DNA from 3 places in the Micromonospora sp. NPDC049230 genome. Region 3 is predicted to be linked to each of the others. Evidence: riboswitches for the same ligand, from Rfam matches in the RefSeq annotation. Region 3 holds a riboswitch; each other region holds the start of a gene.
What was found. A riboswitch is a leader RNA that binds a small molecule or an ion and turns the genes downstream of it on or off. The one in region 3 is predicted to bind cyclic di-AMP.
Positions count from the first base shown of each region.

Region 1: it holds a riboswitch for cyclic di-AMP, as region 3 does, so the genes downstream of both, AB0A95_RS00600 (hypothetical protein) here and AB0A95_RS04005 (C39 family peptidase) in region 3, are expected to answer to the same signal.
Region 2: it holds a riboswitch for cyclic di-AMP, as region 3 does, so the genes downstream of both, AB0A95_RS09210 (NlpC/P60 family protein) here and AB0A95_RS04005 (C39 family peptidase) in region 3, are expected to answer to the same signal.

Region 1 covers NZ_JBEZCZ010000001.1:124,907-135,251, forward strand. The annotation lists gene AB0A95_RS00595 (hypothetical protein) at 1-438, opposite strand, end outside; gene AB0A95_RS00600 (hypothetical protein) at 667-1,686, opposite strand; cyclic di-AMP (ydaO/yuaA leader) riboswitch at 1,743-1,874, opposite strand; gene AB0A95_RS00605 (cation diffusion facilitator family transporter) at 1,987-2,904, opposite strand; gene AB0A95_RS00610 (AAA family ATPase) at 3,012-5,126, opposite strand; gene AB0A95_RS00615 (alpha/beta hydrolase) at 5,235-6,179, opposite strand; gene AB0A95_RS00620 (carbonic anhydrase) at 6,339-6,965, shown strand; gene AB0A95_RS00625 (hypothetical protein) at 7,196-7,525, opposite strand; gene AB0A95_RS00630 (DUF3145 domain-containing protein) at 7,834-8,325, shown strand; gene AB0A95_RS00635 (glycoside hydrolase family 3 N-terminal domain-containing protein) at 8,413-10,146, shown strand; gene AB0A95_RS00640 (lipoprotein) at 10,177-10,345, opposite strand, start outside.
Region 2 covers NZ_JBEZCZ010000007.1:173,095-183,439, forward strand. The annotation lists gene AB0A95_RS09205 (N-acetylmuramoyl-L-alanine amidase) at 1-1,633, opposite strand, end outside; cyclic di-AMP (ydaO/yuaA leader) riboswitch at 1,867-2,002, shown strand; gene AB0A95_RS09210 (NlpC/P60 family protein) at 2,070-3,056, shown strand; gene dcd (dCTP deaminase) at 3,122-3,700, opposite strand; gene AB0A95_RS09220 (pyridoxamine 5'-phosphate oxidase family protein) at 3,800-4,357, shown strand; tRNA gene AB0A95_RS09225 (tRNA-Gly) at 4,914-4,987, shown strand; gene AB0A95_RS09230 (cellulose-binding domain-containing protein) at 5,314-6,129, opposite strand; gene AB0A95_RS09235 (LD-carboxypeptidase) at 6,457-7,506, opposite strand; gene AB0A95_RS09240 (transcriptional regulator) at 7,904-8,248, opposite strand; gene AB0A95_RS09245 (hypothetical protein) at 8,245-9,033, opposite strand; gene AB0A95_RS09250 (VOC family protein) at 9,184-9,528, shown strand; gene AB0A95_RS09255 (dihydrofolate reductase family protein) at 9,543-10,187, opposite strand; gene AB0A95_RS09260 (dihydrofolate reductase family protein) at 10,219-10,345, opposite strand, start outside.
Region 3 covers NZ_JBEZCZ010000003.1:196,767-207,111, forward strand. The annotation lists gene pseI (pseudaminic acid synthase) at 1-540, opposite strand, end outside; gene AB0A95_RS03985 (glycosyltransferase) at 677-1,846, opposite strand; gene AB0A95_RS03990 (acyltransferase) at 2,124-3,353, shown strand; gene AB0A95_RS03995 (hypothetical protein) at 3,446-3,895, shown strand; gene AB0A95_RS04000 (hypothetical protein) at 4,029-4,814, shown strand; cyclic di-AMP (ydaO/yuaA leader) riboswitch at 5,081-5,222, shown strand; gene AB0A95_RS04005 (C39 family peptidase) at 5,468-6,295, shown strand; gene AB0A95_RS04010 (hypothetical protein) at 6,440-7,750, shown strand; gene AB0A95_RS04015 (CDP-glycerol glycerophosphotransferase family protein) at 7,778-9,466, opposite strand; gene AB0A95_RS04020 (bifunctional cytidylyltransferase/SDR family oxidoreductase) at 9,501-10,345, opposite strand, start outside.

The DNA.
Region 1 (10,345 bases), on a different contig from region 3:
GTAGGTGGACAGCACCGTCGCGATGATCATCAGGCTGGTCGACACCGCGGGCGCGATCACCAGGTCGACGCGGTCCCGTGCGGGGAGGGCGGCGCCCACCGCGCCGGCGTGCCGCAGATTCGGCGTGAGCAGGAACAGCACCAGCCCGACCATGACCGTGGTGAGTACGAGCTTGGCGACCACCCAGCGATAGCGCCAGAGGCCCCACGGCGTGAACAGCGCGCTGGCGACCCCGATCAGCCAGACCAGGACGCTCAGCGGCGCGAACAGCACAGTGCCGACAAGCGCCGTGACCGGGTAGATCACCGCCGGGTCGGCACCCCGCTGCACGGCGATGCCGAGCGTGAGGAGCACCAGGTCGGCACCGAGCCACCCGAGCGAGGTGACCAGGTGCAGGGTGAGGAGCCCCTTGCGGGCGGTGGGTGGGATCCGACGCATACCGCGATGCTGCCCGCCGACCCGCGCCAGGTCGTCCGACCGCCGACGACATCCGGGGTACGCCCGGCGACGTAGCCCGGCCCGGCGAGCACCCCGGCCCTGGTGACGACCCGCCCTCGTGATCGACACGACATCGCCGACTCCGGGGTATCCCGTCGTCCCGGACACCCCGGAGTCGGCGAACGCGAGTGGATCATTCCCGGACCGGGCCGGGGGCCGTCGGGTGGGTCAGTAGACGGACAGGTGTACGTGGTTGGTGTGGTCGGTGGACGGGGTGCCACCGGCGCCGCTGTACGACTTCCACCCGCTGCTGGGCAGCCAGATCTGCCGATACCAGATCACGTACAGCACGGCGAGCCGGTCGGCGTTGCGGATGAAGTACGCGGCCAGGTTGTTGCCGTACGTCTTGTCGCCGCCGGTGGCGTTGCCGCCGAAGCCGCTCTTCTGCGCCGCGAAGTCGCAGGCTCGGCCCTTCGGGTGCTCGCCGGAGCCACTGGGCCGGTGACAGGAGACGTACCGGGTGAAGCCGGCGGCCTTGGCCTGTTCGAGCGCGTGCAGGGTGCGCGGGGTGATGCAGCCGTTGGCCGGCGTGGGGTCGTTGACGCTGCACGACTCGGATGGCCAGGAGCCGTCGGAGTTGCGCGGCGCGGCCTTCGCGTTGGCGGTGGAGGTGCCCCGGTTGGAGCCGGTGTCGGCGGTGGTCTGCGGCGGCTTGGGCGTGTTGGCGACGGTCAGGGCGCGTTCGGCCTGCTCCTTGCGCTTGGCCATCACCGTGACCTGCTTGCGTTGTTCGGTGATCTCGCCGTTCAGGGCGGCCCGGGTGCGGTTGGCCTGGTCCTTGGTGGCGAGCAGGTCGCGCAGCACCCGGTCCTCGTTGGCGGCCACCGCCTCCAGGGCGGCGGCCCGGTCCATGAAGCCCTCCGGGCTGCTGCTGTTGAGCAGCGCCGACACCGCGCCGAGCCGGCCGGTGCGGTACGCCACGCCGGCGATCTGGCCGACCTTGCCGTCGCGTTGGGCCAGCTCGACCTCGATGGTCTTCAGTTGGGTGGTGAGCTGCTGCTGCCGCTGCACGGAGGTGTCCAGAGCGCGTTTCGCGTCCAGGTAGCCCTTGCTGGCGGCCTCAAGTTGGGCGCGCAGCGACGGGGTGCCGCCCTCCTCGTCGGAGTCGGGTGCGGCGGCGGCTCGCAGGCCGGTCGGGGGAGCGGCCGAGACGCTGCCGGCCGGGATCGCGACGCCGAGGGCGAACATCGCGACGATCAGGGCCGCCAGTCGGGCGGCGGGTGGTCGTGCTGGTGCCACTGCGCATGTCCTTCCGTCAGCCGCCGACCGGGTTAGCTGACGGGTTCGGGACGGAAGATCCCTACCGCTGACGCGGATGCACCCCAGGAACGTGGTTCCCCGGTTCGCCTGGTTGGGCGATTAGGCGGCGACCGCCACCGGCGCCTGGAGGGCGCCGCCTGGTGGAGGCCGGGACCGAGCCTACCGGTGCCGGTGGGGCTGTTGCAGCCGATGTGACGGAAGGTGCCTACGTCATCACGGAAACGTGTGTTACCACTCGATCGAGCCGCAGGCCCCGGTGGCGGCGCCGGGCTCGATCTGCAACGTCGCGTGTTCGATCCGGAAGTCGTCGTGCAGGGCGGTACGCGCTGCGGTGAGCACCGCGCCGACCTCCGCGCCGGGTGCCATGGTCAGGTGCGCGGAGGCCACGTCCATGCCCGAGGTGAGCGTCCAGACGTGCAGGTCGTGCACCTCCACCACGCCGGGGACCGCGGCCAGCCGGTCGTGCACGGCGGTCACCTGGAGGTGTTCCGGGGCGGCCTGCACCAGGATGCGGACGGCGGCGCGGGCCAGCCGCCAGGTGCGCGGCAGGATGAACGCGCCGATGGCGACCGCGACCAGTGGGTCGGCCCACCACCAGTCGGTGACGGCGATGAGTAGTGCCGCGCCGATCACGCCGAGTGAGCCGAGCAGGTCGCCGAGCACCTCCAGGTAGGCGCCCTGAAGGTTGATGCTCTCCCGGGCGCCGGGGCGGAGCAGGGCGAAGGCGGCGACGTTCGCGAGCAGGCCGAGCACGGCCACCGCGAGCATCGGGCCGGCGACGACCTCGTGCGGGTCGCCGAAGCGGCGGATCGCCGCGATCACCACGTAGATCGCGACGCCGGAGAGCAGGACGGCGTTGGCCAGTGCGGCGAGCACCTCGAGGCGGTAGAGCCCGAAGGTGCGCTGCGGGTCACCGGTGGCCCGTCGGGTCGCGGTGATCGCGGCGAGCGCCATCCCGATGCCGAGTACGTCGGTGAACATGTGCCCGGCGTCGGAGAGCAGGGCGAGCGAGGAGGTGTGCAGGGCGGCTGCCGTCTCGACCACCATCAGGGTGGCGAGCAGCCCGAATGCCGCCCAGAGACGGCCCCGGTGCTGCTGTGCGGCATTGGCGACGGACCCATGGTGGTGGTCATGACCTGCGCCCACGAGCTCCACCTTCCGCTGCCGACCGGGGCCCGGTCAAATGTATGTTCACATCGCTATGTATGGAAGTGTTGGGTTCGCCGCTGGCCCGTTTGGCACGCTGGCACGGATCAGCCGGTGGGGTCGATGGTGGTGAGTCGCTGCGTGGCCCGGGACAGCGCCACGTAGAGGGTGCGCACCCCGGCGCCCGGATCCGCCCGGATCTCACTCGGGGCGACGAGCACGACTCCGTCGTACTCCATGCCCTTGGCCTCCAGGCTGGTGACCACCTGCAACCTCGGCGCGTCGAGCGCGGCGAGCCAACCGGCGACCTCGTCCCGGCGGGGGACCGGCGTGATCACCCCGACCGTGCCCTCCACCTCGGTCAGCAGGCCGGCGGCCGCCTGCACGGTCGCGGTCTCCAACCCCGTCGCGGGCACCACCAGTTCGACCGGATCGACCCCGGTGGAGCGTACGGCCGTCGGCAGCGGCAGATCGGGGTAGAGCCGGCGGATCTCCGCCGCCGCCACCGCGAAGATCTCCGAGGAGTTGCGGTAGTTGGTGGTGAGCGTGAAATCGTGCCGCTTGCGTCGGCCCAACGCCTGCTCCCGGGCCCGGTCCAACTCGTCGGGGTCGCCGGTCCACGCGGTCTGCGCGGGGTCACCCACCACCGTCCAGGAGGCCAGCCGGCCACGCCGACCGACCATCCGCCACTGCATCGGTGAGACGTCCTGCGCCTCGTCCACCACCACGTGCGCGTAGTCCCGGTAGTCCTCCGGACGCTCCCGCGCCGCCGCGCGGGCGGCCCGCTGCCGGTCGCTGGCGGTGCTCAGCTCACGGACGCCGCCGGCCAACTGGAACGGGTCACGCCGGGCCTTGGCCGGCTGCGCCGGCTTGCCGAGCAGGGCGTCCAACTCGTCGAGCAGCGCGATGTCGGCGATGGTCAAGCCGTCCGACTCCAGGTTCCGGTATGCGGCGGTGAGCAGCCGGATCTCCGCGCCGGAGAGGATCCCACCGGCGTACCGCCGCAGCCGGTCCGGCCGCGCCAACCAGCCGAGCACGTGCCGAGGGTGCAGCCGAGGCCACCAGGCCTTGAGAAACTCGCGGAACTCCGACCGCTCGGCGATCTCCGCCTCGAAGGTCCGCTGCTCCGGCAGTCGAACGCCCACCTCACGGGCCTGCGCCCAGAGCGCGGCGAATATTCCGTCGAAGCCGGCCCGGCGGACCTCGTTGCGTCGGGCACCCCGGTGCAGCGCGCGGTCGCGGACCCGGTCCAGCGCCGCCCGGTCCAGGCGCAGCAACGTGCCCCGGTAGAGCAGCCGCAGCTCACCGGGGCCGCCCGGCACCGCGTCGCGGGCCGCCCGTTCCAGCACCCGGCGCATCCGCAGCGAGCCCTTCACCGCCGCCACCTCGGGCGGGTCGGTGCGGGTGGCGCTCATTCCCGGAAACAGGGTGCCCAGCGAGTGCAGGGTCGCGGTGTCCTCACCGAGCGACGGCAGCACCGACGCGATGTACTCGACGAAGACCCCCGACGGGCCGACCACCAGGATGCCGCCACCCGCGTACCGGCTGCGGTCGGAGTAGAGCAGGAAGGCGGCCCGGTGCAGGGCGACGGCGGTCTTGCCGGTGCCGGGGCCGCCCGCGACGATCGTCACCCCGGAACCGGGTGAGCGGATCGCCTCGTCCTGTTCCCGCTGGATTGTCGCCACGATGTCGCGCATGCCCCGGCCGGTGGCCTTGGACAGGGTGGCCAGCAGCGCGCCGTCGCCGACGACAGTCATCCCCTCCGGGGCGGCGTTCGGGTCCAGCAGGTCGTCCTCGATCCGGGTGACCTTCTCGGCGCGGGACTGGATCGTGCGGCGACGCACCACGTCCAGCGGCTGCGCCGGAGTGGCCTGGTAGAAGGCGGCGGCGGCCGGTGCCCGCCAGTCGACGACGAGCGTTGTGGTGTCCTCGTCGCGGATGCCGAGACGCCCGACGTGCAGCACCTGCCGGTCCCGCAGATCCAACCGGCCGAAGACCAGCCCCTCGTACTCGGCGTCCAGGACGTGCCGCCGCTGCGCGGCGTGGAAGACCATCGCGTCGCGCTCGACCAACGAGCCGTACGTGCCCACCCGGGCCATCCGGTAGCCGTCACGCTCGGCACGAACCGCCGACTGCCGCAGTTCGGCGAGTCGTGCGTACACCCGGTCGAGATGGCGTTGCTCGACGGCGATCTCCTGCTCCAGGCCGGTCTGGTCGGTCAACGCACGCTCCTTCGACTGTCGCCGGCAGGCGGCGGGAACCGCGCGAGCCAACCGCAGAAGGGTACGGCCCCGCGCCTGGCCCGCCGCGCCCGAGGTGCGGGAACGCGCTCAGACGCCCGTTTCGGCGGGCGTCGCCCCCCGCCTGCGGGGCGGCGGTTCGGCGAGCACCCGGCGCAGGACGCCGGTGAGGGCGGCGTTGACCTCGTCCGGGCGCTCCATCATCAGCATGTGCCCGGCACCCGGGCAGACTGTCAACTCGGTGGCCGGCAGGGCCGCCGCGATCGACTCGGCACACGGCGGCGGGGTCAGCCGGTCCCGGTCGCCGACCAGGGCGGCGGCCGGCAGGTGCGCCAACGCGGTGAGGGTGTCCAGTCGGTGCTGGGTGCCGATGGAGGCGCGGAACCCGCCGATCGAGCGCAGCGAGGCACGAGCCACAGCGGAGGTCACCAGGCGGATGTCGGAGGGGTCGCAGCGGTCGCCGAAGAGCATCCACCGGATGCTCGGCCGCAGCGCGTTCAGCAGCGCCCGGGGCGCCCGCCAGGAGCCGCACCGGGCCAGCACTCCGGCACCTGTCGTCTCGGCCAGCCGGATCAACCGGGCGATCCGAGGCGAGAGCCCGTAGACGGTGTGCGTGTGCCCCTCGGCGGTGGTCGACACGAAGACCAGACCGACCGTACGGGCGGCGAAGTGCGCGGGGTGGCGGTGGGCGTACTCCATGATCGTCATGCCGCCCATCGAGTGCCCGACCAGGACCACCGGCCCGACCGGCGCCACAGTGTCGAGCACAGTGGCCAGGTCGTCGCCGAGTTGGGCCAGGGTGGCCGTGGGCAACGCCATGCAGCTGGACCGCCCGTGCCCCCGCGCGTCGTAGGTGACCACCCGCACCGACCCGCCGAACGCCGCGGTCAGCGCGGCGACCTGCCGGTGCCAGGCACGCCCGTCCAACGTCCAGCCGTGCAGCAGGATGGCGGTGACCTCGGCATCCGTCGGCCCCGTCGCCTCGACGTTGAGCCGTACGCCGTCCGGCAGCCCGACCTCGAACCGCTCCGGCATCGCCACCTCCCCAGGCCGCCCGGCACCACCAGTCCCGGTAGTACCCGGCTACCCGTCATGACACCACGCCAATCGCGCCGCGGCTGACATTCCCCGACCCCGCCCGTGGGTCCGGGCCCGCGGGCCAAGCTGGACGGCATGGGAGCGTCGGGAGCGCCAATGGGCGGGACATCGGGGCCGGGGCGGCAGGCCGGCGGCACTCCTCGCGCCGCGCTGGCCGACCTGCTCGCCGGTAACCGGCGGTTCGTCAGCGGCCAGCCGGTCCACGGGCACGACGTCACGGCGGCGGCGGCCGCCGCCTCCGGCGACCAGCAGCCGTACGCCGTGGTGCTCGGCTGCATCGACTCGCGGGTGCCGCTGGAGGCGATCTTCGACCAGACGTTCGGTGCGATCTGCGTGATCCGTACCGGTGGGCACGTGCTCGACCGGGCGGTGTGCGGGTCGATCGAGTACGTCGTCGGCCAGCTCGGCGTACCGCTGGTGATGGTCCTCGGTCACGAGCGGTGCGGCGCGGTCGGCGCCACGGTGGACGCGCTGCGCACCGGGGAGCGCCCCGGTGGCTCGCTGGCGCACCTGGTGGACGAGATCGCTCCGGCGGTGACCGAGGTGGGGATCGACGACCCGGCGGTGCTGCCGCTGGCGATCCGCCGGCACGTCCGGCGAACGGTGGGCACGCTGCGCGTCGACGACCTGCTCGCCGGGTCGGTCGCCGCCGGACGGGTGGCCGTGGTCGGTGGCCTCTACGACCTGGCCACCGGCGAGGTCACCCTGCTCGACCCGGCCTGAACCCGCCCGACGGGCCTCCCGCCCGACGCGCTCGACCGGCCCCCCGCCCGACGCCGCTCGACCGCCCCCCGCTCCGAGCCCATGATCGACTCGGGTTTCCTGATGTCGGGGTGTCCGGCCTGCCGGGACACCCCGGTTTCCGGGAAGTCGAGTGGATCTCGCGCCGGAGACGCGAAACCGCCCGCCGGGAACTCCCGGCGGGCGGTTTCGCTGATGCGGTGGGGGAGGGCTCAGCCCTCGAAGACGCCGGCCGCGACCAGGCGCTTCTCGGTGGCCTCCCAGCCGTCGTTCGGGTGAACGGCGGCCAGGTTGTTGATCTCGGCCCGGATCTTGGCGGCGTGGCCGGCGGCGGCCAGCACGCGGATCTCCTCGACGAAGGCGTCGGAGTCCGTGCGCAGGTGCGCGGTCTTGCCGTTGGTCAGGTTCCGCACGTAGGCGTGCTTGCCGCCGTTGAGCGGGATGAGGTACTTGAATTCGCCCAGCACGCTGAGGGCGCCACCCTGGCCAGCCTGGCCGGCCCGGACGGACGCGCGCGCGGTCTTAGAGGTGTTGCTCGCCACGGAGGTACTCCTTGCAAGACGTACGGGAGGACTGGACGTCCGGGGGCTGTGTGCGGGCCACACTGCGCTCGGCCCGCGAAGATGTAACGCGGCATAAGCCGCCGATGGAACTGTACAGGACCACGACATCATGCTGGTCGTCGCGGTGTCCTGAGAGGCAACGGCGGCCACCCGTCCGGCTATTCCACCCGGCGTTTTTTCCGATTCCCTGGCGCACCACGCGTCACAGGAGTCATCATGTGTTGCAGCAACTACCCGGGTGGACGAGGTCGTAGGGGAAGACGCACCTCGCTCTCCGGGAGGTCACCGTGCCAACGCGTGGCGTCGTATACGTCCACTCGACCCCACTCGCCGTGTGCTCGCACGTCGAGTGGGCGATCGCGCGCGTCCTAGCCGCGCCGGTCAACCTACAGTGGACGGCTCAGCCCGTCGATCCCGGCGCACGCCGGGCCGAGTGCGGGTGGACCGGTCGTCCGGGGACGGGCGCCGAGCTGGCTGCTGCCCTACGGCAGTGGCCCATGATCCGTTTCGAGGTCACCGAGGAGCCGAGTCCCGGCGCCGACGGGGAGCGGTTCATGTACGTGCCGGCCCGTGGCCTGTTCCGGGCCACCGTCGGCGTGGCCGGCGACATCCAGCTCGGCGAGGACCGACTACGCGCGCTGATGGTCGCCTCCCGGGCACCGGAGGCGCTGGCGCACGCCCTGGACAAGGCGCTCGGCACGGCGTGGGACGCGGACCTGGAGCCGTACCGGTACGCCGGCGACGGGGCTCCGGTGACCTTGCTCACCCGGGTCGGCTGATCCGGTCGCTGGCGCGCTGGCCGTACACGGTCGGGCCGGCGGCGACCGGTAAGGTCAAGTTGCCCCGATAAGGGGGAAGCTGGTGGGATGGACGGCGTGTCGAATCGCCCGTGGCGCGCCGCTGTCGCAGTCGCCGCCCTGACCGCTCTGCTCGTCTCCGGCTGCTCAGGCGACCCCAAGCGCCCCGCGCCGCCGCCCAGCCCGGCCGGCGCGACCGCCGCCCCGAGCGCCCCCGCCGCGACACCGGCCAGCGATCCCGCCGCCCGGGCCGCGGCCCTGGTCGCCACGCTGTCCGACGAGGATCTCGTCGGTCAGGTGCTGATGCCGTACGCCTACGGCGACTCGGCGACGAAGGTCTCCGCCGGCTCGGCTGCCGGCAACCAGGCCCTCGCCGGGGTCGACACCCCCGCCGACATGATCGCCAAGTACCGGCTGGGTGGCCTGATCCTTGTCGGCTTCAGCGCCGACGACCCGACCAAGGGCAACCAGGAGACCACGAACGTCGACAACCCGAAGCAGGTGCACGAGCTCACCACCGGGTTGCGTACCGCCGCCGGTCGGCTCGCCGCCGGCCCCGCGCCGCTGCTGATCGGCACCGACCAGGAGTACGGCGTCGTCACCCGCGTCACCGACGGGGTCACAGTGCTGCCCAGCGCCCTCGCGGCAGGTGCGGCCGGTGACCCGGAGCTGACCGAGGCCGCCTGGCGGGCCGCCGGCGCCGAGCTGGCCGCGATGGGGATCAACGTCGACTTCGCCCCGGTGGCCGACGTGCTGGCCACCCGCAGCACAGTGATCGGCTCCCGGTCGTACGGCTCCGACCCGAAGCAGGCCGCCGCGCAGGTGGGAGGGGCCGTCCGTGGCCTCCAGGCGGCCGGGGTCGCGGCCACCCTGAAGCACTTCCCCGGGCACGGCCACAGCGCCGACGACTCGCACCAGGACCTGCCGGTGCTCACCCAGTCCGCCGAGGCGTTGCGCAGCGGCGCGTGGCCGCCGTTCACCGCCGGGATGGACGCCGGGGCGATGGCGGTGATGTCCGGTCACCTGGACGCCCGCGCGATCGACCCGGGGACCCCGGCGACCTTCTCCCACAAGCTCCTCACCGACGTGCTGCGCGGCCAACTCGGCTTCAAGGGCGTGGTGATCACCGACGGGATGAACATGCCGCCCGCGAAGCGGTGGGCGCCCGGCGAGGCGGCGGTCCGCGCGCTGAACGCCGGCAACGACCTCATCCTGATGACCCCGAACGTCGGCCAGGCGTACGACGGGCTGCTCACCGCGCTGCGGGGCGGCACACTGCCCCGGACCCGGCTCGTCGAGGCGGTCACCCGGGTGCTGACCATGAAGTTCCGGCTGGCGGAGACCCCGGCCGCGCAGATGTCCACGCTCAACGCCCCGGCGCACCGGGCCGCGGCCGACGCGCTGGCCGCCGCCGCTGTCACAGTGCTGCGCGGCACCTGCGGCGGCGCGATTCCCGGGCCGGTCACCGTCACCTCCTCCGGAGGTCGGGACGGCACCCGGGCCGCGCTCACCGCCGCGCTGACCGCCGCCGGGGTGACGGTCAAGCCCAGCGGCGGGACGGTCGTGCACCTGGTGGGCTACGGCGACGGCGCCAAGGACCTGCGCGCCGACGCCGCGGTCACTGTCGCCATGGACACCCCGTACGTGCTGGGCGAGGCGAAGTCTCCGACGCTGCTGGCCACGTACTCCTCCAGCCGGGCGTCAATGACCGCCCTGGCTGCCGTGCTGGCCGGTAAGGCCCGGCCGGGAGGCCGGTCCCCGGTGGCCGTGCCCGGCCTGCCCGCCACGACCTGTCGGACCTGACCGGCCGGCGCGGGCAGGTAGGCGCCCACCTCACTCGCCCTTCGCGAGCCCCCGCACCGCGAGCCGGTACGCCGGCAGCACGTCGGCCCGTTCGGCGATCAGCCCCTCGTTGACCGCGAAGACAAGCGTCTGCCCCGCCGACTGGACGGCCAGCGCCCAGTTCCGCGACTCTTCCTCCTCGGTCAACGGGTTGGTGGCG
Region 2 (10,345 bases), on a different contig from region 3:
GCGCCGACGTCGGGTTGTGGAACCACGCCCGCTGCCCGAGGTACCAGATCGCCGTCCAGTCGCCCTGGCGGCCGGCAAGCGCGTACGTCTGACCGGCGGAGGCACGGGCACCGTGGTCCGACACCTCCATCGTGTTGGGGGTGCCGTCGGGGCGCAGCGCGATGTCGTTGACGAGCGGCGCGTCCGCGGCCGGCGCGGAGCGCAGCACCACCGCCGAGGAGCCGCGTGGCGCGCACGGCACACCGGCGGTGACGCAGCCGACGAACGCCGGCTGGTTGGTGGCGAAGTCCGGGTCGATCCGGACCAGACCGGTGGCCGGGGTGCCGGTGTCCAGCCGGGGCGCGTGCAGCAGCGTGAAGTAGTGCGTCCAGTCCCAGTACGGGCCGGTGTCCCAGTGCATCCCCGCAACGTTCGCGGCGACGGTGCCGGGCACGTTGTCGTGGCCGATGATGTGCTGGCGGTCCAGCGGGACGCCCAGCCGCAGCGCGAGGTGCCGGACCAGCTTCGCCGAGGCCCGGTACATCGCCTCGGTGTACCAGGTGCCCTGCGCCGCGAAGCCCTCGTGCTCCAGCCCGACCGCCTTGGCGTTGACGTACCAGTTGCCGGCGTGCCAGGCGACATCCTTGGTCCTGACGTGCTGGGCGACGTGCCCGTCCACCGAGCGCAGCGTGTAGTGCCAGCTCACGTAGGTCGGGTCCTGCACGAGTTGCAGGGTGGTCGCCCAACTCCCCTCGGTGTCGTGGATGACGATGTACTCGACCTTCTGCCGGGCGGGCCGGTCGGACAGGTCGTGGTTGCCGTAGTCCCCGTCGCCGAACGCCGCGTAGGGCGCCGGGATCCACTCGCAGGAGATGGTGCGGGGGCACTCCAGCCCGTCCGGGCGGGCGAGCCGGCGTAGACCCAGCCGGTCCAGCCAGGAACGCTCCGGGCGGATCGCCCGGGCCGGCAGCGTGATCCGCGCTCCGTCATCGGTCATCCGCGACGCGCCCGTGCCGATGGTGGTGAAGACCTCGTCGGCGAAGGCCGCCGCGGCGTCGGCGGTGTCCGCGCCGGCGTAGCGGGCCACCGCGCCGTACCAGGTGGCCGGGTCGGTGCCGGCACCGACCGGCGCACCCAACGCCCGCTGGTACGAGGCCAGCAGCGCCGCGCCGCCCCGGATGTTCACGCCGACGTCGGTACGCAGCGAGTCGGGGGCCGCGCCGGTCAGCGCGGCGGCGGCGTCCACGGTCTGCAACGCGGCGGCCGATGGTGTCGGGTCCGCCGGCCGAGGCGCGGGTTCCAGCGAGGTACGGGAGTCGTCGCCACGCGGATCCTCGGTGCCGCTGCCGGTGTTGTGGTGGCCGGCCACGGGGAGCGCGGCCACGCGTCGGGCGTCGGTCAGGTGCATCGGGCCGTAACCGCCGCTGGTGCTGGGTGTGCCGGCGTTGCTGTCCCAGCGGGACTCCAGGTAGGAGACGCCGAGCAGCACGTCGGTCGGTACACCGAACTCGGCCGCCGCGGCGGCGTACTGCTGCTGGCGGTCGCCGCCAGGCGCGGCGGCGGCGTTGGCGGGTGGCGGCACCGCGGTCGCGGCGGCGACCACGGCGGCGGCGAGCAGTGCGCGCCGGCCGGAGGACAGGGTTGGATGGTGCATCGAACCCCCCAGATTCCACGGGTGCAGGTCAGGTCACCTTCGCGCCGCCCGGGAGCCCGCGTCAATACCTTTCTATGTGTCGACCTGTCTGGAAAGAAATCTTCGCGTGTGGTCGGTGCCCCCTCCGATCGGTACGGAGTGTCACGGCCGCGCGGGTTGCGGAGGGGTAACAAGCGTCTCTACTCTGGTCTTTTGTCGGCCCGATAGCAGCTCCGCCCAGCCCGGGCGGTAACGGACCGACACCGCCGAGTCGTTTCCGAACGAACCGGGGACCCATGTCCCCCGGGGTGAATCCGCAGCCACTGCGGTAGGGCGCCGACTTCCCGCCCGAACCCGTCAGCTAACCCGGTAGGCGGTCAGGAAGAAGGAGTACGGAACCCCGGTGGCACTCCATGCCCCGCGGCCGTCGTCCGAACGGTCGGCAACAGCCGGCCCCATGCCGATCGCGCCGCGCCCACGCTGGTCCCGCTTCACCACCGCGCTCGCCGCACTGGCCGGCGTCGCCGTCGTCCTGGCCGGCAGCGCCACGGCGGCCCACGCCGACCCGTCCGTCGCCGAGATCGAACGCCAGATCGACGCCGACTGGAACAAACTCGAACCGATCATCGAACAGCACAACGCCACCCGGATCGACCTCGCCGCCAAGCGCAGGCAGGCCGACGCGCTGGCCGCCCGGATCGCCCCGCTGGAGCGCCAGGTCGACGCCGCGATGGACAAGGTCAGCGCCCTGGCGGTGCGCGCGTACAAGGGCGAGAACGTGCTGACCGTGAACGCCGTGCTGGGCAGCCGGTCACCCAGCGAGGTGGTCGGACAGCTGGAGATGCTCGACCGCTTCGCGCACAACCAGCAGCAGAACGTCCGCGAGGTGGCCGACCTGCGCGACACGTTGGCCGGGCAGAAGGCGCCGCTCGATGCGATGGTGGCCCAACTGACCCGCACCGAGGCTCAGCTGGCGGCGAAGAAGAAGCAGATCAACGAGGAGATCGACAAGCTACAGAAGCTGCGCCTCAAGGTGTACGGCAGCGGTGGCGGCGGTCCGCTGCGCCCGGCGCCCTGCCCTGCCAGCTATCCCGGTGGCGCCGCCGGCACGGCGGTCAAGTTCGCCTGCGCGCAGATCGGCAAGCCCTACGTCTGGGGTGCCGAGGGCCCGAACTCGTACGACTGCTCCGGGCTGATGCTGGCCGCCTGGGCGAAGGCCGGGGTGTCCCTGCCGCACAACGCCGCCGCGCAGAGCCGTGCCACCAAGAAGGTCGGCAAGCCCGACCTGCGCCCCGGTGACCTGGTCTTCTACTACAGCGACATCCACCACGTCGGCATGTATGTCGGCGGCGGCTGGGTGGTGCACGCCTCGCAGGCCGGCGAACCGGTCAAGATGAAGGGGGCCGATGACGGTCAGGTCCACAGCTACGGCCGTCCAGGCTGATCAGTGCGCTGACCGGGGGCCCGTCGCGATCCGTCGCGGCGGGCCCCCGTTGTCACGGGTTCACTTCAGCGGGTGGGCCAGGTGCGCCAGTGCTGCCAGGCGCGACTCGGCGTCGGCCCCCGCTGCCCCTGGTAACGCGAGCCGTAGACCGCCGACCCGTACGGGTGCTCGGCCGGCGAGGAGAGCCGGAAGATGCAGAGCTGCCCGATCTTCATGCCCGGCCAGAGAGTGATCGGCAGGTTCGCCACGTTCGACAGCTCCAGCGTGACGTGACCGGAGAAGCCGGGGTCGATGAAACCGGCGGTGGAGTGCGTGAGCAGCCCCAGCCGTCCCAGCGAACTCTTGCCCTCCAGCCGGCCGGCGAGCTGGTCGCCCAGCGAGATGACCTCCAGCGTCGAGGCGAGCACGAACTCACCGGGGTGCAGCACGAACGGCTCCCCGTCGGGCACCTCGATCGCCGACGTCAGGTCGTCCTGCTGCATCGCCGGGTCGATGTGGGTGTAAAGGTGGTTGTTGAAGACCCGGAACAGCCGGTCCAGCCGTACGTCGATGCTGGAAGGTTGGACCAGGGTGGGCTCGAACGGCTCCAGGCCCAGCGTGCCGGCCTTGATCTCGGAGACCAGGTCGCGGTCGGAGAGCAGCATCGGACCACCATAGCGGCGGCCCGAAAACCCACCAGATTCGGTGCCGGTGACCAGCGCGTCGAGGTCGCTGCTCGTACATTTGTTCGATAGAATGCTCACATGGCTTCCTGGTCCGAATTCGCCGCCGACGAGCCCCGACTCGCCGACGGGATCCGCGTTCTCCTCCAGCAGTACGGGCCGGGCTTCGGCTACCTGGCCACGGTCCGCGCCGACGGCGGGCCCCGGGTCCATCCGGTCTCCCCGGTCATCACCGACGAGGGTCTCTTCTGTTTCATCATCGACTCTCCGAAGCGCCGTGACCTCGAACGCGACGGCCGCTACGCGCTGCACTCGTTCCCCCCGGAGGAGAGCGACGACGAGGCGTACGTGGCGGGGCGCGCCCGTCCGGTGACCGATCCGGCCCGGGTGGCGCAACTGGCGCAGAGCGCCCGCGCCGAGCCGCAGGTCGACTGGAGGCTCTTCGAGTTCACCGTCGACGTGGCGATGCTCACCCGCCGCGAGCAGCACATCGCGGGCGTCCCGGGCCTCGCGCCGGGTCGGCCGGCCGTCCGGGTCTGGCTCGACCCGCACGCCCCGGCGGCGACTGCCGCGCCACTCACGGTGCCGCAGACCCGCCCGGCCCGCCGCAGCCGTGACGTCCAGTGCACAGCCGCCTGACCGCAGACCAAACACAGCGGGTGCCGGCTCCGTCGTAACGGAGCCGGCACCCGGCTGTACGCACCGCCCCGCCCCGCGCCGCCCGGGCTTGCCCGACATCGCCCGACACTGCCCCGTGTCGCCCGGCACTGCCCCGTGTCGTCCGGCACTGCCCCGTGTCGTCCGGCACTGCCCCGTGTCGTCCGGCACTGCCCCGTGTCGTCCGGCACTGCCCCGTGTCGCCCGGCGTCGTCCTGCGTGGTCCGGCGTCGCCCTGCACTGCCCCGTGTCGTCCGGCGTCGTCCGGCACTGCCCTGCGTCGCCCCGCGTCGGCCCCGTCTCGCACGGCACCGCCGCGCGCCGTCCTGCGGGCGCCGCCCCGCATGATCGACTCGGTTTTGGTGAAATCGCGGTGTCCCGGCCGCTCAGACACCCCGACTTTCAGGAACCCGAGTGGATCAAGCCGGGCCGAGCCCTGGCCGAACCAGGCAGAGCGGGCAAAACGGCGCGCGGGCAAGCGGCGGGCCGGGGTGCCTGGGTGCACGGGCCCGGCGACTCGGGTACAGTGGTGCCGCTTGCGGGTGTAGTTCAATGGCAGAACATCAGCTTCCCAAGCTGACAGTGCGGGTTCGATTCCCGTCACCCGCTCCAGTCGCGAGAGCCCTGGTCAGGACCGATGGTCCCGCCAGGGCTTCCGTCGTTCTAGATGGCTGAAACAGGGCGCTGTGCCATTAGCCCGCCTCGGCGCCCGTCCCGTCGTCCTCGGCGGCCGGTCGCGTCCGACGCCTGCTCGGCTTGTGTCCGGCCGCCCTGACGGCCTTGTCGATCGCGTCGGCGATGACCTGGTCGCCTCCCGATTGGCGTGTTGATAGATCAGCGCCGCGCGGGGACTGTCGTGGCCCATCCGGGCCATGATGTCTCGCAGGCTGGCGCTGGGCGCCCGCGACGCGAGCGTGTTGCCGGGCCCGGTGTGCGGGCTACCCGGCGGCGCAGCCGACATTGTTGAGCGTGAACGCGATCGGCACCGCGTCGCTGGCCTGCCAGGTGCCCAGGACGCCGAAGTCCACCGAGGCGCCCGGCGCCACCAGGGGGTTGTAGCTGAGGTTCCGGGCCGTGACGGTGGCACCGCTCTGCTGTGCCGTGGTGGACCAGGACTGGACGATGTGCTGGTCACCGGGGAAGGTGAAGCTGAGCGCCCAACCGTTGATCGGCACGGTGCTGGTGTTCTTGATGGTGATCTGGGCGGTGAAGCCTCCCGGCCACTCGCTCCCGGTGCGGTAGCTCACGGTGCAGGGCGCCACCGGCGGCGGGTCGATCGGCACCGTGGCGGTCCGGGTGAGTCGCGTGCCGGTGGCGCTGTTCTCTAGCAGGACCGTGACCTCCAGGCCGGTGGCCGTACAGCCGGAGGGCACAAAGTAACCCTCCTGCCAGCTGAAGGTCGCGCCCGGATCGACGGTGACCGCCCAGCCAGGCAGCGAGGGGAGGGCCGGGCAGCCGGTGGGGATGCCGGGGGTGGAGCCGACGAACCGGCCGTAGATCGCCGTGCCGACCTGTTGCTGTTGGGCGGTGCAGTTCTGCCCGACGGCGGTGGCCCTGACGACCTGGCCCGGAACCACCCGGGGCGGGTTGAAGGTGAGCGACTGGATCTGGACGGTACCGGCGCAGGCGTCGGCCGGGACGGTCGCGCCGGCCGGGGCGGTGCCGGCCGGCTCGGCCTGCGCCGCCGCTGCGGGGACGGCCAGTGCACCGGCGGCGCAGACGGCGGCCGCGGCGAGGGTCAGGAGCGTACGCAAGAGGGTCCTCCTGGGTGAGCCGGGGGATACGGGCCTCGCCAGTTGACCGCGTCAATCAATGGCTGTCAATTGATCGGATCGGCGGTCGTCTCCACCACGCGTCGCACCGGCTCGCCGCCGGAGACCGCCGTGATCTCCCGACCGGCCCCCTCGGCCAGGACGGGTTGGCGCTGCCAGCCGGACAGGTATCGGCCGGATCGGCCGATACCTGGGCGTTCCGTAACCAAGGAGCAGGTCGCGCTCCGCAGCCGCCACCTGTGTCTCGACTCGCCGCACGGCGACAGCGGGGCCGAAAAGGCAACCGCCGGCGTGTCGAGTGGGCGGGCTCTACCGGTAGTCGGCGAACACTCGGCGTTCCACGCCGTCAACGGTCACCAGGCCGCCATGGGGAAGGATCCACTGCGGCCGGGTGTGGCCGAAGGGAATGCCGACACAGACCACTGCCTCCGGGTTGTATCGGGTCACCACGTCGACGACCGTGTCGCGCTGCTGCTCGCGTAGCCGTGCCCGGTCCGCGGCAGGGGGTCGGCGCGTCTGGTCGGAGACCGGCGGACGGGCGACCAGCACCGCGTCGACGGCGCTGAGGAGACCGCGTTCACCGAGCGATCGGACGATCCAGCCGACCTCGCGGGCCGGCAGAAGCTTCTCCGACGTCTCGATGACCAGCACCCCGCCCCGCAGAGCCTCCGGGGGAAATGGGAAGCGCCCCGCCGTCAGGATCCACTGGATGACCTCCAGGCAGCCACCCCAGGTGGGGCCGGTGACTGCGCGGCGCGGCCCGTACCAACTCCATGGTTCCGTCGGTTCGCGTTCTCCGAAGGACGTCAACGCCCCCGGGTCGGCCCAGTCGATTCCGACATCCTCGGACTCGCCCGGGTCGGTGATCTCCAACCGCTCGCCGGTGAGTAGCGCCGCTCGCAGCGACCGGGAGTGGATGTCGTCGACGGCTGGCCCGGGGCCGAGGTGCACCTGCGAGGACCCGCCGTAGAAGCTGGCGATGCCGAGGCCCCAGAGCCAGTGGTGCAGGTTGGTGTTGTCGCTGGTGCCGAGGAACGGCTTCGGGTCGGCTCGGGCGAGGTCGGCGTCCAGATGCGGGATGACGGTGATCTGGTCGTCGCCTCCGACGACGGCGAGAAGGCCGCGTACCTCAGGATCTGCGAAGGCGGCGTTGATGTCCGCCGCCCGCGCCGCCGCGGTCGCACCGACCTGGCGGGTGGTCGGGTATTCGACCGGCACGAGGCCGGTCAGGTCGGCGAGCCGTCGCATGGCCTGTTCGTGGATCTCGGGAAAGGCGCCGGCCGCGGCGAAGGACGGCGAGAGAACCGCGATCTTGTCCCCGGGTCGAGCCTTCCGAGGACGAACAAGCTCATGCGTCATGTCGAGATCCAACAGGTACGCCAGTTCGCCCGCATCCTATTTCGCGACAGGTTGGAGCAGGACTGACCAATCCCTATCGGGCGTTCACCGGGATCAGCAGGTCGATCTCGTCGCGCCGCCGGTAGAACTCGATGCTGGGACGCGTCGAGTCGTGGTCGGCGACCTGTTCCGGTATGCCCCATCGGGCGGGCCGAAGACCCCGAAGAACTTCCGCCCCTGGAGTGACCCCACAAGCGTTTCCAGGCGACCCCATGCCTCGGTGATCGCGTCCTGCTCATCGGCCGTGGCGATGAACAGGACCGGCGTCTCGTCGCGTACGACGCGCCGTGTGGTCAGGTCTTGTGCCGGCGTCGACGCATTCATGAACGGCAACCTACGACACCGGTACGACAGGCTCCTACCCGGTTGGCCGCGGAGCGCCGCCCAACTCCTGGTGGCGGCGGAGCAGTTCCCGTAGCGCGTTGATCTCGGCGGCCAGTGCGGCCTGCCCCTGTTCGGTGATCCTGATCCAGGTCTTGGGTCTGCGGCCATGGTAGCCCCTGTCGATCTGGATCAGCTCCGCCTCCTCCAGCACGGCGAGGTGCCGGGAGAGGTTGCCGGCGGTGAGTTCGAGTGCGTCGCGCAGGTAGGCGACCTCCACCCGCTCGGCCTCGGCGGCGATGGTGAGGATGCCGAGCCGGTTGCGCTGGTGGACGGTGTCGCTGAGCCCGTTCGTCGGGTGCCCGCCGGTGCCGGTGCTCATGTCGACCTCTTACCTATGGTGAAAAGAGCGATGATGCCACCGACGAGCAGGATCGGCGCCGGCAGCAGGGCCGCCAGCAGGAAGCTGTGCCGGCTCAGGTCGCCCGGCTCGAAGTTCGCGGTCTGGAAGTAGACGTTCACGAGGACGACCGCGGCGGCGTAGCCCACGGCGACGGCCGTCAGGCCGCGACTGCGTTCCAGTCGGGCCAGGACCAGCAGACCCACCGCGATGACCAGGTGCGGGAACATGCCGCGATCGGAGACGCCCAACAGCGGGGTGGTCAACCAGCTTGTCGCGCTCGACACCTCCGTCGCCGAGTTGAGCAACAGGAACCGCAGCACGATCGGCAGCACGAGCCCGACCAGCGTGCCGACGATGCCGGCGATGACGTACGTGCGGGTTGGTGTCTGCACGCCGACCCGCGCGCCACGCCACCGGTACCAGCCGAGGGTCAGCAGGTAGCCGCCGATGAGCGCCACCAGCCAGTACCACCCGAGGGCCGCTGAGCGTTCGAGGAAGTCCCCACCGAGGCCGGTCAGCGCGGAGTTGCCCTGCGGACCGCGCATGTCGAGGGGGTCGGCCGACTCCACGTACAGGGGTCCCGCCGCCACCACCAGGAGACCGAACAGCAGGAGTGGCAACCAGTAGGCGTGCCGGGCGATCCGGGTACGCCGCCGGAGCGCGGCCACCGACGCCAGGAGTTCTCCGGGTGTGTCTCTGTCGTCCGGTGCGGTGCTCCGTTGTTCCGACACGGCGGCCTCCAGGCTGCTCAGGTTCTCCTGCACTACCAATAGGTTTGCATCGCAAATCATTCTGCGCAAGAGGGTAAGCAGCAACGCGGCCCGCCGATATCGACGGTGGTAGTTCCACCAAGGCCGTGGCACCGCTAGGGTCCGGCGTGGAGGTGGTCCGTGTTCACCGAAGCCTTTCCGATCGTGACGACACCTGACCTGCCAAGACTGATCGGGTTCTACCGGGACGTGGTCGGCTTCGAGCTGACCTACCGGTTCCCGCAGGAGGGTGAGCCGGAGTTCGTCGCACTCCGGTTGGGCAACAGCGAACTCGGGCTGGCCGCCAACCCGGAAGCCGGCGAGCCGACGGCCGCGCACCGTTGGGAGCTGTGCGTCTACGCCGACGACTGCGACGCCGCCGTGCACACTCTGCGCTCGGCCGGTGCGACGGTCACCGAGGAGCCGGTCGACCAACCGTGGGGTGAGCGGTCCGCCCGGGTCACCGACCCCGACGGCAACCGCATGCTGGTGCTGTCCCGCCTGGCATAGCGGTCGGGGTGCCGTCAGCGTCGCCAGAACAGCAGGTGGGTGACCCCGCTGGAGCTGGGCACCGACTCACAGTGGAAACGGTCGAGCAGTTCGTCAGGGCTGTCCCACAACCGCTCGCCCCGTTCGAGGTCGACGGGCGCGACGGCGATGTGCATCGTGTCGACCAGATCGGCCTCGATGAACTCGCGGATGGTGGCGACGCCACCACCGAGGCGTACGTCCCGGCCGTCGGCTGCCTGCTTCGCCTCGGCCAGGGCCTCGGCCGGGCTGACATCGCGGAAGTGGAACGTGGTGTCGGACAGGCTGAACGACGGGCGCACGTGGTGGGTGAGCACGAAGACCGGCGTGTGGAACGGCGGGTTGTCGCCCCACCAGCCCTGCCAGTCGTGGTTCTCCCAGGGGCCACGCTGGGGGCCGAACTTGTTGCGACCCATGATCTCCGCGCCGATGTTGCACTCGGCGTCGCGGGTCAGGTAGTCGTCCAGGCCGCGCGTGCCGCCCGGCTCGGTGCGGTACACGAAGCTGGCGGTGGCGGCCCGCCAGGAGAACAGCGGGGTGGGGTCCGCGTGGCCGAAGGGCCGTTCCAGGCTCTGCCCCACACCGGTGCCGAACCCGTCCCGGGACACGTTGAAGCACTGCACCCGCAGCAGTTGTGGCATGGCGTTCTCCTCTCAGGTTTGCGTGGTGGATTCAGTTCGTGGTCACCGTCGGGCCGCCGCCGCTGCCCCGGTCGTCGAGCACGAGCGGGGCGCGACCACGCACCGCGTACCGGATGTGGGTGACCTGCGGTGTGTGGATGACCCGGGTCGGCGTCAGC
Region 3 (10,345 bases):
CGCCGCGCCGCCGGCACGGGCCGTGCGCACCGCGGCGTCGATCTCGGCGACCGTCGCCATCCCCGTGGAGATCACCATCGGCTTGCCGGTGCTGGCCACGAGCCGGATCAGCGGCAGGTCGACAAGCTCCGAAGAAGCGATCTTGTACGCGGGCGCGTCCAGCGACTCCAGCAGCTCCACCGCCGTCGCGTCGAACGGTGACGAGAAGACGGTCAGGCCACGCTCGCGGGCCCGTTCGAAGATCGGGGCGTGCCACTCGTACGGGGTGTGCGCCCGCTCGTAGAGGCGGTAGAGGTTCTCCCCGCCCCACAACTCGTGCCCGCTGGAGATCCGGAACGCCGGGGTGTCGACGTCGATGGTGATGGTGTCCGGCCGATACGTCTGGAGCTTCAGGGCGTGCGCCCCGCTCTCGGCCACCGCGTCGACGATGGCCAGCGCCCGGTCCAGATCGCCGTTGTGGTTGCCGGACATCTCGGCGACCACGAACGGTCGCTCCCCGGCACCGACCAGGTGCGGTCCGATCTTGATTGTCGCCGTCATTCCGACCTCTGCTCACTGTTGCCCGCACCCGCGTGCGGTGGTGCTGCTGTCGTCGTCCACCCGGCGGGCGGACGACCTGGAGGACCAGTGCGCCGGGAGCCGACCCGGCTCCCGGCGTGGTCTGTGGTGGGCGCTGTCACGGCAGGCGGCCCCCGGCCAACGCGTCACGCCGATCCGGCACCGTGTCGTCGTCGCGTGTCGTCGCGACGTCCGCCGTTCGCCCCGGGTCGTCGTCGGCGCTGACCGCACCGGCCGCGGTGCCGCCGCCACCCGCCGGGGCACCACGGCGCAGGCGACCGGCGACCCGGTGGGCCTGGCGAAGTGCCGAGTACGCCAGCCAGTCGCCGCGCCCGACGAGGCGGTGCTTGAGCCCGGTCACGCCCGACGGCAGCGGGTAGCCGCCGGTGGGCAGGTACCGACGGTAGTGTGCGGCGGCCCGGTGGAAGAAGTCCCGCCGCAGGTGCGGGTGCAGCCGGTCGTCGTTGCCCACCACCACCAGGTAGTGGTTGATCATCAACTGGAACAGTTCGGCCTGCCACCGCTCGTCCGGGTGCTTGCGGGCGACCCAGTCCAACAGGCGCTCGTACTGGGCGAACGCGTCGAAGTGCCGGCCACTGCGGGTGGACGTGATCGCGCCGTGGCGGCCCTGCCGGTACAGGTAGCAGACCCGGTCCAGCACGGAGATCTTCTCCGCGCCGATCAGCAGCGGGTGGCTGAACGGGATGTCCTCGTACCAGCCGGGGAAGAACCGCAGCTCCAACTGGTCCAGGAAGTCCCGGCGGACCACCTTGTTCCAGGCGGTGTGCTGCACCCGCAGCAGCCGCGGCTGGTCGGCCAGACGGGTCACGCCGGGAATGCCGCGCAGCAGGTGACTGCTCGCGTCGACCTCCCGCCGGCCGTCCTCGTGCACCCGCAGGTGGTCGAGCATCAGCACGTCGGGCTGGTGCTGGCGCAGCCGGTCCAGCACCGCGGCGATAGTGCCGGCGGGCAACCAGTCGTCGCTGTCGACGAACCAGACGTACCGGCCGGCGGCCACGTCCAGCCCGGCGTTGCGGGCCAGGCCCAGACCCACGTTGCTGCCCAGGTGCACGACACGGACACCGTCGTGGCCGGCGGCGTACGAGCGGAGCATGTCGCCGCAGCCGTCCGGGGAGGCGTCGTCGACCGCGACCACCTCGACCGCGTCCGACTCACCCGCCGGGATGCCGGCCCGGATCGACTCAAGGCACTGGTACAGGTACGCCTCGACGCCGTAGACGGGCACGACGATGCTCAGCAGCGGTGCGTGCGTCGGCTCATTGACCACGCCCGCCACCCTCGACGACCCGGGTGGCCGGCCCCGGAACCGTGCGTGGCCGACGATGGTGGAGTCGCTGAACTCCCGCCCAGCAGAAGGTTAACGACGACCGGCGGAACCAGGCCCGCGATGGGCGGGACGCGTCCGGTTCACCCGGGAGTGACCCGGTAGGGTGCCCCGGGTGCGGCCCTGCCGGGCCGTCGCGGGCGTCGCCGTCGCGCCGTCCACGCCGCGCCGAGGAGGATACGAACGTGCTGGTGACCCTGCCAAGCCTCGGTATCCCCGCATGACGAGCACCGACGCGGTGTCCACCGCCCGGCCCGGCCCCGCGCCGGCCCGGCTGCCCTCGCTGACCGGGCTGCGGTGGATCGCCGCGTTGCTGGTCTTCGGTTTCCACGCCGGCACCATGCGGATCATCGCCGAGCCGGACTACAAGGCCGTTGTCGACAAGGTGTTCAGCCTCGGCCTGTCCGGGGTGCAGTTCTTCTTCATCCTCAGCGGGTTCGTGCTCGTCTGGTCGGCTCGCGAGGGCGACTCCCGGCGCACCTTCTGGCGGCGACGGGTTGCCAAGATCTACCCCAACCACCTGGTGCTGTTCGGGGCGACGGTGCTCGTCGCCTGGTGGTTCGCCGACCCGGTCCTGCCGGCGGCAGCGTTGGAGAACGTGTTGCTGTTGCAGGCCTGGGACCCCCGGCCGGGCTGGTTCTACAGCATCAACACGGTGAGTTGGTCGCTCTCCTGCGAGTTCTTCTTCTACCTCTGTCTGCCGCTGGTGCTGCCGTTGCTGCGCCGGGCCCGGCCGAAGCTGCTCGTCGTGCTGATCGTCGCGCTGCCCCTGCTGATCCTCGCGCTCTGGCCGGCCCAGCACCTGGTGCCGGAGGTGAGCCGGTGGTGGTTCACCCAGATCTTCCCCCCGGCACGGTCGCTGGAGTTCTGGTTGGGCGCGGTGGCGGCCGAGCTGATGCGCCGGGGGCTCTGGCGCGGCCCGGGGCTGACCTGGGCCAGTGTGATCTTCGTGGGCATCTGGGCGGTGGCCGCGCAGTGGATCCCCGCGGAGCTGTGGACCACGCTGCTCGCTGTCGCGTACCTGCTGGTGATCGCCGCCGCCGCCGATGCGGACGTGCGGGGCAGGCGGTCGCCGTGGCGGTCCCGGCCGCTGGTCTGGCTCGGCGAGGTCTCGTTCGCCTTCTACCTGGTCCACGTGCTGGTGATGACGAGCGTGCTGCGCTTCACCGGTGACTGGGGGACCGGCTTCGAGGGCTGGCGCGGCCCGGCCGTGGTGCTCGGCTTCCTGCTGGTGAACCTGGTCCTCGCCGGGCTGCTGCACCGCTTCGTCGAGACCCCGATGATGCGCCGGCTCGCACCGCGCCGTCCGGCCCGACAGGTGTCCGTGCCCGGACAACGCACCGCCGCGACCCAGGCCGCCGCCGACGCGACCGGCGGCGGCGGTGCCCGAACCGAGCCCGGCGGGCCCGACCAGACCGACAGTCGATCGACGTACGCGGACACCCGCTGACACTGTCCACCCAGGTCAGCGTCTCGGCGCGGCGTGCGCCGACACGCCCGTGGTCGATGCGTCAGGCACCGGCACGACGGTAGCGTGGGGACGTGCTTCCGGTCGCGTTCACCTGTCCGCTGTGGTGGGTGGCGCGCTGGGCGACACGGGTGCTGACCAGCCTCGCCGTCGTCGCGGCCCTGGCGCTCGGCGCGGGCCCGGCCTCGGCCGCCGCACCGACGCCAGGCGCCCTACCAGGCCTGAGCGCCGTGCCGAGCCAGAGCGCGGTGCTGTCGCAGTTCGGCTCCGGTTCGCTCGCGACGTCCTGCCAGCCCACCTGGCGAGCCGCGGCCGAGGATGCCGCGCACCCGGTGCCGGCGGCCCGTGCGGGTGTCGCCGAAGGGGTCTTCCCGGCTTGGTCGGTCGATGCGCAACCGGCTCTTCCCGGCGCCCAGGGCGCCATCGCGACCGGCGTGCTGCCGGTGTGCGAGACCAGGTCCGACCGGCTGCCGCTCGTCGACGGTCTGCACAGCTCGCCGCCCCGGGGCCCACCCGGGCGCTGAGCCATCCGGGACACGCGTCCCGTCGCCGCGCCCTGTCGACCCACCAGCTCCGCACCCTGCCGATCCGTGGCCCGCCGTGGCCGGGCGGCCGGTGGGGCTCCCACCGCTCTGCTTCCTCCGCGAGGTGCCGACCATGGAGACAACCGTTTTCTACCAGTTCGTAACCGAGGTGCCGCAGGCCGCTGCCATCTGGTCGGCCCTGTTCCTGCTGGCGCTCGGCGTACTCGCCGTGCTTGTCGCCCGGCCCGAACGGGACCGACCCGCCGACGACCCGTCGCCGCCCGTCCCGACCGCCCGCGAGGTGGCCGCGGCCGAAACCGTCGACAGGCACCGGTACGCCGAGGAGGTGGCAGTCGCCGCGGCCGGCGCTGCCAGGACGGCCGGGCGGCGACGGGATGCCTGGCTGACGGCTCAGGACCAGATGGAACGGGCCTGGGCGCGCTACGACAAGGCGGACACCGCCGCGCGTCGCTTCGCGGGGTCCGGGGCGCTACCCACCCCGGGTACCCCCCGCACCCCCGCCGAGTACGCCTCGCGGGAGCGCTACCTGCACCGCGCGGCGACGGCGGCGTACTGGCGGGGTGACCTGACCATGGCGCAGCTCGGTGACGTCTTCGGGCGACGGGGCTGGGATCCCCGGCGGCACCCGGTCGAGCAGGAGGCCCTGCTCAGCCGGGCGATCCGGGACGCGAGGCTGGCCGACTACCAGGCCGCGGCCACGGCGGAGCGGGCCGCCTGGCGGGATGCGGACCTGGCCGCCTCCTCGGCGCGTACCCTCGTCGCGGAGGCGGCCACGGCGGTTGCCCGGTTGCGGCCGAGCCCGGCACCCGCCCGCCGGTTGGTGCGCGGGGTGCCCCGGCCCGCCGTGGTGGCTCGCTGGCGCCCGGCCCGTGCCCTTCGAGCCCGATCCGTTATGTGAGCCCGGTCACGGGATTTGCGATTCGGGCGTCCGGCACGATCGGCTCGATTTTTCCCGGGATTGTGGCCGCATTGTCGGCGGCCTGTCCGGTTGTCGACCGTAGGCGCCGCCGTAACCGGTTGTCCCATCGAGTCACGTCATCGGCAATACGCGCAGAAATTGCGGCGCGTATTGAGGTTTACGCAGGTGAGGACGGCTTGGCAGGGTGCGGACGGGCCAGTAGTGTCGTCCCGTCCGGTGCGGTAACCGATCGCAAGAGGCGACGCCGCGCCGACCCGCTCAATCGTGATCAACGAACCGGGGACCCATCAGTAAGTCCGGGGTGAATCCGCGAGCCACGGCCCGCGGTAGGGCGATCTTCCCGCCCGAATCCGTCAGCTAACCCGGTAGGCGGTGTCGGAAGGAGTTCCAAACTCGTGCAGCACCTTTCCACCCCTCGGCTGTTCCCTCGCCTCCACGGCGCAGCGGTGCCCCCGCTCATCCGTCCAGTGACGGTGAGCTGACCCCCCGGGTCATCGCCTCTCCCGCCCGGCCGTGCCGGGCGTTCCCCTGAGCGGTTCACCATCCGCGGACCACGGTCCGCGCGCTGGCGCCTGCCCGGACGCCGATCGCGCCCCGGTGTGCCGCTCTCCCCCCGATCCGTGGAGGACCCCGTGAAGCACACCATGCAGCGTCAGCTCCGCCGCATCGCGACCGAGCGCCCGTACCAGATCGTCGCCGCCTCCGCCGCGGCCCTCGTGCTCGCCGCCACCACCGGCACCCTGCTCACCGTCGCCGACGACGCCCCGGCCGCTCAGCGCACCGCGACCACTGTCGCCGAGATGCGCAGCGACGTCACCACCTCGCACGACGACGCCTCCCCGTTGGCCAGCGCCGCGCCGTCCAGCGCCGCCCCGGCCACCAGCGCCCCGGCGCCCGCCGCCAAGGTCAGCAGCAACCCGGATCTGACCCGCAAGCCGACGCGGCCGAAGCCGCCCGCGACAAAGGTCCTCGACTACGAGTACGAGGCGCAGAACACGTACTACAACTGCGGCCCGGCGGCCACCCGCAACGCGCTCAGCGCCACCGGGATCGACCGCACCCAGGAGGAACTCGCGGCCGAACTGGGCACCACCGAGATGGGCACCAACTCGGCCGAGGACACCACCCGGGCGCTCAACGCCGAGGTGAAGGGTTCCCCGTACCGGACCCGGATGTTCCCCAGCGCGCCCAGCCCGGCGCAGATGGACCGGCTCCAGGCCGACGTCGTCCGGGCCATCACCGACGGCCGGGGTGTGGTGGCCAACGTCGTCGGCGACGCCACCGACACCGACGGCAGCTGGCATTCCTACGGCGGCGGCCACTACGTCGCCGTCGTCGGTTACAAGGACAACGGTCGCACCGTGCGGATCGCCGACTCGGCGAACCCGACCGACCCGTCGTACTGGATCACCACCATCGACCTGGCCAACTGGATCACCAGCCGGGGCTACTCCGCCTGACCCAGGCGCACCGACCGCCGCGGGCGTCGTCCCCCACGAGGGGCCGACGCCCGCGGCGTCTCTTCCGCCGGCCCGGGGTACGTCCCCTCCGTCGCGGGTGCGAAACCCGTGGTGGCGCCGCACCCCGACGTCTACCATCCCGCGGTGATGTCCACTGTTGAGCATGCCCTGATCACCACCGTGAGCCTGAACGTCGTCGACACCCGACTCGACGACGCGGCAGGTCGCTGCCGGCCGCTCGTCGCGTCGCTCGGCGCGGTCAGCCTCACGGCGTCCCGAACCGAGGTCGACGGCCCCCGCAGCGGGGTGAACCTGGACCTGACGCTGACGCCGGCCGCCCCGTCGGCGTCCGGCGGGGAGGCGGTGCGGCAGCTGGCCGCCCCGCTGCTGGAGCGCTTCCGGTGGGGCCGTGGTGACCTGGACGTCGTGGAATCGGCGGCGGGCTACCCGATGGGTTTCGCCGCCGGTCGGGAGCGGACGACCGACGGGGTGACGCCGTTGAGCGTGTCCGTCGGCGCGGTCGGTGACACCGCGGAGCAGTGGTGGGATCCACCGGAGTGGCTGCCCGCCGACGCATCGGTCCTCGCCGTCCGGCGCCGGGTCAGGCGACTGCCGGTGGCGGCGTCCGACGACGACGTGGTGGTCCGGGTGCACGCCCGGCTGACGGCCCCGGATCTCGACACCGCCCTGGTCCGCTGCCTTCCACTGCTCGGGAGGGCGGACGTGTGGTCCGTCGACCTGCACCCGGTGGCGGTCGACGGGGGCGGCGTCTGGGGTCTGGCGCTGCTCCTGGTGCTGCCCCTGGTCGAGGTGTCACCGCAGGCTCCATTCGGGACCGGGGTGGACGCCCTGGCCGCCGAGTTCGGATTGCTGACGGGGCGCCTGCGCAGGTCGCCGCTCGGCGTCTGGATGGTGGCGGCGATGGAGGCGACCCGGCCGCTCACCGATGCGCCGACGGTCGAGGCGCTCTACGTGCGGACCGGCATCGACCCGTTCGACCCCGGGCCGGTTGATCGGCCGGTGGAGACCCGGGAGATGGGGCTGCGGGGCCGGGAGAAGGACGGTCCGGACGAGGCCGAGTTGGCCAACGCGATCGAGGAGGCGTTGCGGGACGCCGTACGGGTCGTGCTGACCGTCGACGTCGTCGGGCCGGTCGCGGACGCCGCGGCCGTCGTCCGGGACGTCGTCGGGATCGACGAGGAGGACATCGAGTCGATCAGTAGCGAGACCCTCGCCGACGGGCGGCGGAGAATCGTGGCACACCTCGGGGCCACGATGATGAGCGCCGAGGAGGTGCTGCGGTTCGTCGTCGCCTCCACCGAACTCCAACCGTGGGAGTTCTCGCTCCCCGAGTCGGCAGACGGTCTCGCGGCAGCCGAGTGGCAGGGGCCGTCCGGCACGTCCGGCATCGTCCGGATCGAGCTGAACGCGGGGAAACGGCTCGGCTTGAGCTAGCCCTCTCGCCGGGCCCGACAGTCCGGGTCAGGCGAGGGGGGAGAGCTGCGGCGAACGCTCGGCCGCCGGGTCCTCCGCCGCCGCCAGCTCCCGGCGGGCGGCGGTCAGGAACGCCTCGGCGTACGACTCGGCGGGGAAGTCACCCAGGTAACGTCGGCGGGTGGCCCAGCGTTCGGCGGCGAGCGGATCGGTGTCCAGCAGTGCGGTCAGCACACCGTCCAGGTTGGACAGATCCCGCCGCAGCACGTAACCCGACGCGGCAAGCGGGAAACGCTCGGTGAACCGGTCGCCCTCGTCGCCCATGTCGGTGACCGCGTACGGCTTGCTGGAGTAGAGGTAGTCCGAGATGACCCCGGACACGTCGGAGACCAGCGCGTCCGATCGGTTCACGCACTCGGTCAGGCTCAGCTCGCGGGCCGCCGCACCAACCACGTGCTGGCGACCGCTGCGGGCCCGGTCGGCGACGAGCAACTCGGTCAGCCGGCCCAACTGGCGGGCCGAGGCCGGGTTCTGTGCCGTGTACGGGTGGGCCCGCAGGATCACTGTCGCGCCGCGCTCCAGCAGCCGCCGCAACAGCCCCTCGGCCACCGGCAGCGAGCAGTAGTCAGCGTCGGCGTGGTGCCCGGTCCACGTCGGCGTGTACAGCACCGTCGGATGCGCCAACCCCCCAGCCGGCTCCGGGCGTACCTGGATCGACTCGACCTGTGGGCGGCCCACCACAACGAACTTGTCCGCCGGGATCCGCACGCCGGCACGGGCGTACCTGTCGATCGCCGCCGGCCCGGCCACGAAGATCCGGTCGAAGATCCCCGACACCGGGTTGGCGCTCGGCGCCTTGTCGCTGTCGCCGTGGTGCAGTTGCACGTGGGTGAGCTGGGTGAAGCGGATGCAGTGGCTGTTCTTCGCGCCGTGGTTGACGTAGAACGCCGTCCGCAGGCTCGGCACGAGCGCCTCGTCCATCGCCCGCAGGGTGGGGCAGTAGACCACCGGCGCGTCGGTGGCCGCGGCGATCGGAGCCAGGAACTCCGGCTCGCGCAGCACGACCAGGAACGGCCGGCCGATCCGTTGCAGGTACGGCAGCCACATGGTGACCTGGTATTCGGAACCGGGCGGCGCGGAGAAGTAGAGCAGGAACTCCGGCTGGTGCCGGCGCAGCGCCCGAGCCACCGGCCCGCCACCGGCTCCCGGCCGCAAGCGCCGCCGGGCCAGGTCCAGGGCGACCACACCGGTGCCGACGCCGACCAGCAGGCTCGCGGCCAACGCCACACCGGGCGGCAGGGTGAGCGCGGCGGCGACCGCCAGGACGGCGAGCAGCCCGAGCAGGATGGTGCCGAGCCGGTCGGCGACCAACGGCGTCCAGGCCCGGACCGGCAGGTTGGCCGCGCGGATCTCCAGGTTGCCGGCGGTACGCAGGGGCCCCACCAGCAGCACCAGCCCCAGCAGGACCAGGGCGGTGGCGACAAGCGTGAGGCTGAGCCCGTCGTCCAGCCGTCGGGAGTAGCCGACCAGGATCGCGGCGGCGATGAGCGTCGTCTCCGCGACGAGGTCGGCGTTGGGTCGGACCCGCTGCTCGGCGGCCGAGGCGGCCAGCGCGGCGACGGCCAACGCCAGCCCCCAGCCGGTGGCGCCGGTGAGCGCCAGCACGACAAAGGCCAGCACCGCCAACCCGGTGCTCAGGCACCGGGCGGCCAGCTTTCGGACCAGGTCGCCGCGCATGTCGCTCCGTTCGTGGTTTCGCCGCCGGTCGGTGTCAGCTCGTCGACGCCGCGCCGGCCGGCGCCTCGAGGAGACTCGGCCCGGTCTGGGCCGGCAGGCTCGGCGCGGACCCGTCGCCGGGTGCCCGGCGTACGTCGATGACCTGGCCGGTCAGATCGGAGATCAGCACGTCCAGTGACGACTGGGCGACGGCCTCCGCGGCGAGCAGGGTGTGCTCCGGCTCCTCGCCGAAGGCCCGCGTACGCATCGGCGTGGCGGTCCGCTCCGGGTTGATGCAGTTGACGCGGACGCCGACGTCGGCCCACTCGTCGGCGAGCGCCTGGGTCAGGTTGACGAGCGCGGCCTTGGTTGCCGAGTACAGCGCGTAGCGGGCCCGCCCCCGGGTGTAGGAGCTGGACGTGTAGAGCAGTAGTTGGCCCTTGGTCTGCTGGAGGTAGGGCAGGGCCTGCCGGGCGATGGTCACCGGGCCGACGAAGTTGACCTGGAGCACCCGGTCCATGGTTTCCTCGTCCATCTCGGCGAGGGCGCCCTTCTCCAGGACCCCGGCGGTGACCACCACGTGGTCGATCCGGCCGGTGGCCTCGAAGGCGCTGGTCAGCGCGGCCTCGACGTCGGCGGCCCGCTCCACGTGGGTGCCGGTGCTGGACCGGCTGAACGGGAAGACCTGTGCGCCGTAGCGCCGGGCCAGCTCGGCCAGCTCGTGGCCGATGCCGTAGCTGCCGCCGAACACCACGATGGTGCGGCCGGTCAGCTCCTCCGAGTAGCTGCGGTGGTCGGTCAGCCGGGGTGCCTGCGCGGCGGCGAGCTGGAAGAGCTTGTCCGCCAGGTGCACGTCGACCGGGTGGGTGACCTTGATGTTCTCGTCGGAGCCGTCGATCA